3 linked regions of the Methylomonas sp. 11b genome follow. The protein of the gene in region 3 interacts with the protein of the main gene of each other region in a pairwise test. Links are inferred from orthologs where the notes say so. Each region holds a gene or a part of one and is shown on either strand. Other genes may lie near its edges. The genes, in order: odhB, uvrD and lpdA.

Region 1 (3,158 bases), 2.2 Mb from region 3 along the record:
GGTGGCTTGGATGGCGTACCGCTAAAACAGGGTTGAGGCATTGCAATGTGTAGGATGGGTAGAGCGAAGCGAAACCCATCAAGTATCCTCAAACTGATGCGATGGGTTTCGGCTATCGCCTCTACCCATCCTACCGTTGTCAATAAAATCCGCTGGCAGCTATTTACCCAGAATGCTAGTTCCTCCGTTTTAACCTGTCCTTGGGCTGGTTTTGTTCGATTAGCGGTAGGCTCCAACAAAGGGATTGCTGCGCATTTCCACGCCAAAGGTAGATATCGGGCCATGGCCGGGGATGAATTTCACATCTTCGCCCAGGGGCCAGAGTTTTAATTCAATCGAGTCGATCAAAGTTTGATGGTCGCCTTTGGGGAAATCGGTGCGACCGATCGAGCCTTTGAATAACACGTCCCCAACCAGCGCCAAGCGCTGTGCCTCGCTGAAGAACACCACATGGCCCGGCGTGTGTCCCGGACAATGGATCACCTGTAATACCTCGTTGCCAACCTTTACCGTATCGCCGTCGTTCAACCAACGTTGAGGAGTAAAGCTTTTCGATTCCGGAAAACCGAACATCCGGCATTGCTGCGCCAAGGCCTCGATCCAGAAGGTATCTTCAATTTGCGGGCCGATGATTGGCAACGAGAGTTTTTCGGCCAACTCCGCAACACCGCCAACATGATCGAGATGGCCGTGGGTGACCAGTATCGATTCCAACGCCACGCCTTGTTTTTTGACTTCCTTCAGCAATACATCAAGGTCGCCGCCCGGATCGACCAGAGCGGCTTTATTGGTTTGTTCGCAGACCAGTAAGGTGCAGTTTTGTTGATAGGCGGTGACGGGAATAATGGTGTAGCGCATGAAATCGATGATGGCTGGAAGTTGGACTCCCGCTTGCGCGGGAGTGATGGATCAGTAAGTTAGATATTTAGTAATAAATGCGCCGGCGCTTCCAGACATTCCTTGATGATGCCCAAAAACTGCACCGCTTCCTTGCCGTCCACCAAACGATGGTCGTAGGACAAAGCCAGGTACATGATAGGCCGAATAACGATCTCACCGTTTTCCACCACCGGCCGGTCTTTGATGGCGTGCATGCCTAAAATCGCGCATTGCGGCGGATTCAGGATGGGTGTAGAGAGCATGGAGCCGAAAATTCCGCCATTCGTGATGGTAAAGGTGCCGCCGCTGAGATCTTCAACGCTGATCGAGCCGTTGCGGGCTTTATTACCAAAATCGTGTATGCCTTTTTCGATGCCGGCAAAATCCAGCTGATCAGCGTCGCGCAAAATCGGCACGATCAAGCCGCGCGGTGTGGTGACGGCGATGCCGATGTCGTAGTAGCCGTGGTAAATGATGTCGCTGCCGTCAATAGACGCGTTAATCGCCGGGAAGCGTTTTAAGCCTTCAATGGATGCCTTCACGAAGAACGACATGAAGCCCAGCTTGATGCTGTGTTTGGTTTCGAAACGATCTTTGTAGTGATTGCGCAGATCGATGACCGCACTGAGATTGACTTCGTTAAAGGTAGTCAGCATCGCCGCGTTTTGCTGGGCTTGCAGCAAGCGTTCGGCCACTTTGGCACGCAAGCGAGTCATCGGCACCCGCTGTTCCGGCCTTAGGCTGGCCACGGCTGTGGCCGATAAGGGCGAGTGGGTTTCCGTTGCCGGTGGTGGCGCGGGGGCTGGAGTAGGTGGCGCGTCTTTCGCTTGTGTGTTCAAGAAATCCAAAACATCAGTTTTCAGAATTCGGCCATGTTTTCCGGAGCCGGCGATGGCTTGCGGGTCAAGGTCTTTTTCGGCGACCAATTTGCGAACGGAAGGGCTAAGGACGGCGTCTTCGGTTTTTTCGGTTACCTGAGCCGGTTTGGCTGGCTGGGCATCCAGTTTGGCTAGTAGCTGACCGCCGACTACGGTTTCGCCGTCTTGTACCACCAGTTCTACCAGTGTTCCGGATTTTGGTGCAGGTACTTCCAGGATGACCTTGTCGGTTTCGAGGTCGGCCAGATTGTCGCCTTCGTTGACCCATTCGCCCGCCTGTTTGTGCCATGCGACTAGGGTGGCATCGGATACGGATTCGGGAAGGCTGGGGACCAGTATTTCAAAGCTCATGTGTATTTCCTTCGTTGCTGCCATAGAGCGCGGCGTTTACCACGGCGCGTTGTTCGTTGAGATGGGTTTTGTAATTGCCGACCGCCGGTGATGCCGACGCGACCCGGCCGGCATAGCTGATCGGGATATTCTTGTCTAGCAAATCGAAAAAATGGTGCTTGCTTTGGTACCAGGCGCCTTGGTTTTTCGGTTCTTCCTGACACCAGACAATATGTTCGACATTGGGGTATTTGTCGATTTCGCGTTTGAATTGCTCGTTCGGAAACGGATAGAGCTGCTCGATACGAATAATCGCGACATGGCGCAGTTGCTCCTGATCCAGGCGGCGAGCTTCCAACAAATCGAAATATACCTTGCCGGCGCACAATACGATGCGCGTGACGTGGTAGGGATCGATATCGTCCTGTTCGCCTATCACGTTCAAAAATTCGCCATGGGTCAAATCGCTTAGTGTCGATACCGCTAGCTTGTGCCGTAGCAGGCTTTTCGGACTCATGACGATAAGCGGTTTGCGATATTGGCGCAGCATCTGTCGACGCAGCAAATGAAAAATTTGTGCCGGTGTAGTGGGGACGCAGACTTGGATATTGTGGTCGGCACATAGCTGTAAATAACGTTCCAGGCGAGCCGAGGAATGTTCCGGGCCTTGACCTTCAAAACCGTGTGGCAGCAGCATGACCAAGCCGCTGAGCTTGCCCCATTTGGTTTCGCCGGAGGAAATGAACTGGTCTATGACTACTTGCGCGCCGTTGGCGAAATCGCCGAATTGCGCTTCCCAGATCACCAGTTTATTCGGTTCGGTGGAGCTGTAGCCGTATTCGAAACCCAACACGCCGGCTTCCGACAGTAAGGAGTTAAAGATTTGTGCGCGGCCCTGGTTTTCGCTTAAATGTTTGAGCGGGATGTAATTTTCGCCGTTGGCTTGATTCAGCAAAATGGCGTGGCGATGCGAGAACGTGCCGCGGCCGATGTCCTGGCCGGTCAAGCGCATATGGTATTTTTCCAATAGTAGCGTCGCATAAGCCAAATTTTCCGCAAAGCCCCAATCCA
Region 2 (3,069 bases), 1.4 Mb from region 3 along the record:
ATCCGGTGAAAACCGTGCAAGCCATGGTGCGTATCTGTCTGGAAACGGAAAAGCAACCTAGCGTGACCAAATCCATGCACCGGATGACCGACAAGTTCGAACGGATGGACGAAGCCATTGCGATGTCTGCAATGTATATGGCGAACCATACCAAAATCGCCGGGATAGCGTCTTTGACCGAATCGGGCTCCACGCCGCTATGGATGTCGCGGATTAGCTCGGATATTCCTATCTTTGCCTTCAGCAGCCAGGAACGCACCCTGGGTCGTGTGACCCTTTACAAAGGTGTATTCCCCATTCCGTTTGCCAAAGAGAAGATGGAATCGGTCAGCGTAACCGACAGTCTGATTAAGGCTTTGAAAGTCCGTGGTGTCGTAAAAGCGGGCGATGCGCTGATTCGCACCAAAGGCGATTTGACCGGCGCCAGCGGCGGCACTAACTCCCTGAAAGTTATCATCGTCACCGACTAATTTTTTAGTCGGCTTGCCTTGTTTCGCGGCGTTCGGTTTATCCGGACGCCGCGTCTTCAACCTATTCTAAGCAGCATCCAGTTTGGCATAAGCCAGCATCAGCCATTTGATGCCCGCGTTGCGGAAGTTGATTTGCACCCGTTCCTGTTCGCCTTCGCCTTCCATTTGCAGGACCACGCCTTCGCCGAATTTCTCGTGCCTGACAGGCTGGCCCAGTTTGTAAGTACCCTTGCTGCCCAGGCTTTTGGTTTGCGATGCGCTATTGGTCGCCGGTCTGCTGACGTTGGCGCGTAACCTGATTTCCTGAATTGATTCCTGCGGTAGTTCGCGCAAAAACCGTGAGGCGCGCGGATAGCTGTCTTTGCCGTACAGGCGCCGGGATTCGGCGTGGGTCAGATACAGCTGTTGCATCGCTCGAGTTATGCCGACGTAGCACAGGCGGCGCTCTTCCTGTAACCGGCTGGCGTCGTCCAGCGCTTGCTGAGAAGGGAATAGGCCTTCTTCTAAGCCCACTAGAAATACCAGCTTGAACTCCAAACCCTTGGCCGAATGTAGCGTCATTAACTGCACGCAATCTTCATCGACTTCGCCTTGCATTTCACCGGCTTCCAATGCGGCGTGCGCTAAAAACATGTCCAACTCGCCCATGTTCTCGGCGTTTTCACTATCGTAGTCGAACAAGCGCGCGGCGTTGACCAGTTCCTCCAGGTTTTCTACCCGGGCTTCGCCTTTGTCTTGTTTTTCTTTCTTATAAAGTTCGATCAGGCCGCTGGTCTCGACTACTTGTTTGACGGTTTCATGCAGACTCAGCTCTTTCGTCGTTTCGCCGAGCGCAAGAATCAGGTTTAAAAAGCCGCGCAAAGCATTCGCTGCGCGGGCCGGCAACTGATTTTTCTCCAACATCACCAAGGCTGCTTGCCATAGCGACAGCTGTTGTTCGCGGGCCAGAATCCGCATGTCGTCTAGGGTCTTGGCGCCGATGCCTCGGGTTGGCGTATTCACTACCCGTTCAAAGGAAGGATCGTCGTGTGGATTAGTCGACAAACGCAGATAGGCGAGGGCGTTTTTGATTTCCATGCGCTCGAAAAAGCGTAGGCCGCCGTAAACCCGGTAGGGCGTGGCGGTGGTCATCAAGCGTTCTTCGAATTGCCGCGATTGGGCGTTGGAGCGATACAGAATCGCTGTGTCGCTACGCAAGCCGCCATCCTTAACCCATTGCCGAATTTTCTCGACCACGAAATAGGCTTCGTCTTGCTCGTTAAACGCCGAATATAGAGAAATGGCCTGGCCTTCACCGGCATCGGTCCATAATTCCTTTCCCATCCGGTTGTCGTTGTTGGCGATCAAGGTATTGGCGGCTTTCAGGATATGGCCGCTGGAGCGATAGTTCTGCTCCAGGCGGACGATGCCGTGTTCGGGATAATGCTTTTGGAAATTGAAGATGTTTTCGATTTTGGCACCGCGCCAGCCGTAGATCGATTGATCGTCGTCGCCGACCACGAATAGATTGTTGTTGCCTTCGGTGAGTAAGCGCAGCCAGGCGTATTGAATGGTGTTGGTGTCCTGGAATTCGTCGACATGGACTTGTACGAAGCGCTGCCGATAAAACGCCAATAAATCTTCGTTATCGCGCAGCAATTCGTGAGCTCTGAGCAGTAATTCGGCAAAATCCACCAGGCCGGAGCGTTGGCATACTTCTTCGTACGCCAGATAAACTTGCTTCATCTGCCGGTTATAAAAATCGCCGCTGTCCTGCATGTGCTTGGCGCGGATGCCTTCGTCTTTTTGCGCATTGATAAACCATTGCGCTTGCTTGGGCGGCCATTTGCTGTCGTCCAGATTCAGGTTTTTCATCAGCCGTTTGATGATGCGCAATTGGTCGTCGCTGTCCATTACCTGGAAGGTTTCCGGCAGATTGGCTTGCTTGGCGTGTTGCCGCAGTAAACGGTGAGCCAGGCCGTGGAAAGTGCCTATCCACATGGCGCGGGCTGGAGTCTCCAGTAACTCTTCGATACGGTTGCGCATTTCGTTGGCGGCTTTGTTGGTAAACGTTACCGCCAGGATGTTATAAGGCGAAATCTGGTTGACCTGGATGTGCCAAGCGATGCGATGGACCAGCACCCGGGTTTTGCCGCTACCGGCGCCGGCCAGTACCAGCATGGCTTGCATCGGGGCAGAAACGGCCAGACGTTGATCGTCGTTTAGAGAGGTGATGATAGAAGAGACGTCCATTTTTTATAACTTGCAGATTTTGAAGAGCTGTGTATATTTGCTTGCCTTTAAGGGAAAGCCGTGCGTCGGGACTAATAACTACAACACAGAGAGGATTGGAAATGAGCTTCGATTATAAACGTTTGATCAAATTTGAGCACAACATCGGCGAGAAAGATAAGAAAGTCCGCATGGTTTCAGGGGTGGTACTGCTGAGCGTTTCGCTGTTTACCGCCAGCATATTGATGTTGTTGGTTGGTTTGGCCTTGGTTGCGACCAGTTATTCAGGCTGGTGCCCGGCATATTCGAGTTTGGATAAAAATACCTTGGGTAGCAATACGGCTTCCGAGGGCTAATCAGCCTTAGTTGCTGGCTCCGAATCCGCGAT
Region 3 (3,025 bases):
AATAGTGCCGATGAGAGAGTATTAAAGGCATTGGACGGGTATTTTACTACAGCGTTTGCCCGCACTAACGCCAAACCGAGTTTGGTTACCGGTAACGATTTTGCCTTCCTGCTGGATATCGTTGGCGGGCAAGAGATAAGAAGCATCACGTTGTTAACCCCTGCTCATTGTTTTTTGATAAAGCTCGGTCCTGACGATTTCCATTACGACATAGTGATGGAGCATTTGGCCGCCTCTTTAAAACAATTGAATATCGCCGAAGATTTGGCTTATCAAATCATGGCTTTGGCGGAGAAAGGTAGAGATGGTTTGTTGGCTAGAGGCGTTGAAGTTAAGAAAGCCGCTTGAATAGCGTTTTAGTAGCTCGGGTTTCTCTCTCTTAGGGATTGCCTAAGAGAGCATTATCACTAGCTGTCGTCCTTGATCATTGCAACAAGAAAATCTACGAAGCTATGAATGGCTAAGCCGGTGCCCACTGCGCTTGCCATGTTTGCCAGTAATTTGCCGACAACGCCTAAAAGTTTTTCAAGCAGTTTGTGGCCGCCGATAATTTCTATTCCGTAGAGCAAAAATTCGCCTAAAAAATGATTGATGACGGCGAGCTTTAGATTTAGCTGGGTTCCCAATAAGCCTTGCGCTAACAAAGTGTGGGTTTCGGCACGTTGCAAGCCGTCTTTTAACGCCGAAAAATTCGGATTAAGTTCCATCCAGGCTTTTTTATAATCGTCGCGAAATTTCGGTTGAAAATACTCGCCGTTATTTATCACCTTCTCTAAAAACTGCTGCAGAGCATCAACGAAATTCAGCAACCTTTTTCTGTCATCCTCGCCAGCCCCAAAGACAAATTTTTCCACTGCTGTTCCTTCTATATGATGTCTGCGTTCTCACCGAAAAAAAATTGCAGGCTGACTTTTAACCCGCTCACGAATTTTGCGCTTAGCAAAATAAGGACTATTTCTTTACATATAGGTCGGTAATCGTCCCCTCTATCATTTCCGCCGCAAACGCAAAGGTTTCGGATAAAGTAGGATGCGGGTGGATGCTCAGGCTGATGTCTGTCGCATCGGCACCCATTTCCAAAGCCAGCACGGCTTCTGCGACTAATTCGCCCGCACCAGGCCCGGTAAAGCCGGCACCGAGAATACGGCCGGTGGTTTTGTCAGTCAGTATTTTGGTAATACCTTCGCTACGGCCCAGCGCCAAAGAGCGACCACTGGCGGCCCAAGGGAATACGGCTTTGTCGAATTCCACACCTTGCTGCTGTGCCTGGGTTTCGGTTAAGCCCATCCAGGCTACTTCGGGATCAGTATATGCTACGGACGGAATGGTCAGCGCGTCGAAACCGGCTTTATGGCCGGCAATGACTTCGGCGGCGATTTTACCCTCGTGCGTGGCTTTGTGGGCCAGCATCGGATTGCCGACGATGTCGCCGATCGCGAAAATATTGCTGACGTTGGTGCGACCTTGCTTGTCCACCGGAATGAAACCACGCTCGTCAACATTGACGCCCGCTTTGTCGGCATCGATCAGCTTGCCGTTGGGACGGCGACCCACAGCAACCAACACCGCGTCGAACACTTCCGACTCCGGTGCGCCTTTACCTTCCATCGTGACTTTGATGCCGGTATCAGTTGCTTCCATGGCCTTGACACTGGTTTGCAGCCACAGGTTTTCATACTGTTTTTTGATCTTGCGTTGTAGCGGTGTAACCAAATCTTTGTCGCAGCCGGGGATAATCTGATCCATCAATTCCACGACGCTGATTTTCGAGCCCAACGCATGGTAAACAGTCGCCATTTCCAGACCGATAATACCGCCACCCACGATCAATAATTTTTCCGGGATCGATTTCAACTCCAGCGCATCGGTCGAGTCCCAAACGCGTGGATCGTCGTGCGGAAAGCTGGGGATTTTGGTCGGCTGCGAGCCGGCGGCGATAATTGCGTTGTCGAAAGTAATGGTTTGCGCGCCGTCTTCACCGGTCACGGTCAAGCTGTTGGCCGTGGCAAATTTACCCACGCCATGGATTACGGTGACCTTGCGTTGCTTCGCTAATTTGCCGAGGCCTTGATTCAAGCTTTGGCTGACGCTTTGTTTCCAGGCACGGATTTGGTCCAAATCGATGTTAGGCTTGCCGAAAGTGACGCCGTGTTCCGCCATGGCTTCCGCTTCATGTATCACTTGCGCGGTGTGCAGCAAAGCTTTGGACGGGATACAGCCCACATTCAGGCAAACCCCACCCAACACCGGATAGCGCTCAATCAATACCACTTGTTTGCCCAAATCGGCAGCGCGGAACGCAGCCGTGTAACCACCTGGGCCGCCGCCAAGTACCAGAACTTCAGCATGCGTGACAGAATCGCTCATATCCTTACTCCTACAATAACAGCCGGCGAATGTCGCCCAGATAAGATTTCAATGCTTCCATAAAACGTGCGCCTTCGGCACCGTCTATGACGCGATGGTCGTAAGTAATATCCAGCGGCAACATCAGTTTCGGTTCAAACGCAGAGCCATTCCAAACCGGCTGCATCTTGGAGCGGGTGACGCCCAAAATCGCTACTTCCGGCGCGTTGACGATGGGGGTAAACGCGGTGCCGCCGATGCCGCCTAAGCTGGAGATGGTCATACAGCCGCCTTGCATGTCGGCCGGTTTCAATTTGCCGGTTCGGGCCAATTCGCTTTTCTCTGCCAGCTCGTTGGACAATTGGAAAATACCTTTTTTATCGACATCGCGAATCACCGGCACGACTAAGCCGTTCGGGGTATCCACGGCAATACCGATATGGAAGTAATGTTTGAAGATCAGTTTTTCGCCGTCTGGAGACAATGAGCTATTGAAGGACGGGTATTTTTGCATTGCCGCTACCAGCGCCTTCATGATGAAGATTAGGCCGGTAACTTTAACGGCGTCTTTCGCTAAGCCAGCGTTGACTGATTTGCGGAAGTCTTCCATCGCATCGATAGCCACCTCGTCGTGATAAGTCACCAGCGGCAGGTTTAGCCAGACACGGGTCAGGTTTTG

The links.
Region 1: the proteins of lpdA (region 3) and odhB interact in binary tests that used the Escherichia coli proteins (3 or more experiments, as listed by UniProt). The link is inferred for Methylomonas sp. 11b from one-to-one orthologs.
Region 2: the proteins of lpdA (region 3) and uvrD interact in binary tests that used the Escherichia coli proteins (3 or more experiments, as listed by UniProt). The link is inferred for Methylomonas sp. 11b from one-to-one orthologs.

The regions. Positions count from the first base shown.
Region 1 is NZ_KI911557.1:5,174,470-5,177,627, forward strand. The notes cover bases 14-3,012. They hold odhB (2-oxoglutarate dehydrogenase complex dihydrolipoyllysine-residue succinyltransferase), read right to left. Parts: upstream 2,109-3,012; coding sequence 918-2,108; downstream 14-917. Other genes in these bases: METH11B_RS0124750 (Rrf2 family transcriptional regulator), read left to right, coding at 14-36; METH11B_RS0124755 (MBL fold metallo-hydrolase), read right to left, coding at 220-858; METH11B_RS0124765 (2-oxoglutarate dehydrogenase E1 component), read right to left, coding at 2,098-3,012. In the rest of the region: more of METH11B_RS0124750, read left to right, coding at 1-13; more of METH11B_RS0124765, read right to left, coding at 3,013-3,158. UniProt on the Escherichia coli protein: E2 component of the 2-oxoglutarate dehydrogenase (OGDH) complex which catalyzes the second step in the conversion of 2-oxoglutarate to succinyl-CoA and CO(2).
Region 2 is NZ_KI911557.1:1,512,679-1,515,747, reverse strand. Bases 120-3,029 are described here. They hold uvrD (DNA helicase II), read right to left. Parts: upstream 2,703-3,029; coding sequence 537-2,702; downstream 120-536. Other genes in these bases: METH11B_RS0107015 (YgaP family membrane protein), read left to right, coding at 2,804-3,029; pyk (pyruvate kinase), read left to right, coding at 120-470. Outside these bases: more of pyk, read left to right, coding at 1-119; more of METH11B_RS0107015, read left to right, coding at 3,030-3,037. UniProt on the Escherichia coli protein: A helicase with DNA-dependent ATPase activity. Unwinds DNA duplexes with 3'-5' polarity. Translocates on single-stranded DNA with 3'-5' polarity. Initiates unwinding more efficiently from a nicked substrate than double-stranded DNA.
Region 3 is NZ_KI911557.1:2,942,419-2,945,443, reverse strand. The notes cover bases 160-3,025. They hold lpdA (dihydrolipoyl dehydrogenase), read right to left. Parts: upstream 2,368-3,025; coding sequence 952-2,367; downstream 160-951. Other genes in these bases: METH11B_RS0114115 (2-oxo acid dehydrogenase subunit E2), read right to left, coding at 2,378-3,025; METH11B_RS0114125 (hypothetical protein), read right to left, coding at 408-854; METH11B_RS0114130 (hypothetical protein), read left to right, coding at 160-348. In the rest of the region: more of METH11B_RS0114130, read left to right, coding at 1-159. UniProt on the Escherichia coli protein: Lipoamide dehydrogenase is a component of the glycine cleavage system as well as of the alpha-ketoacid dehydrogenase complexes.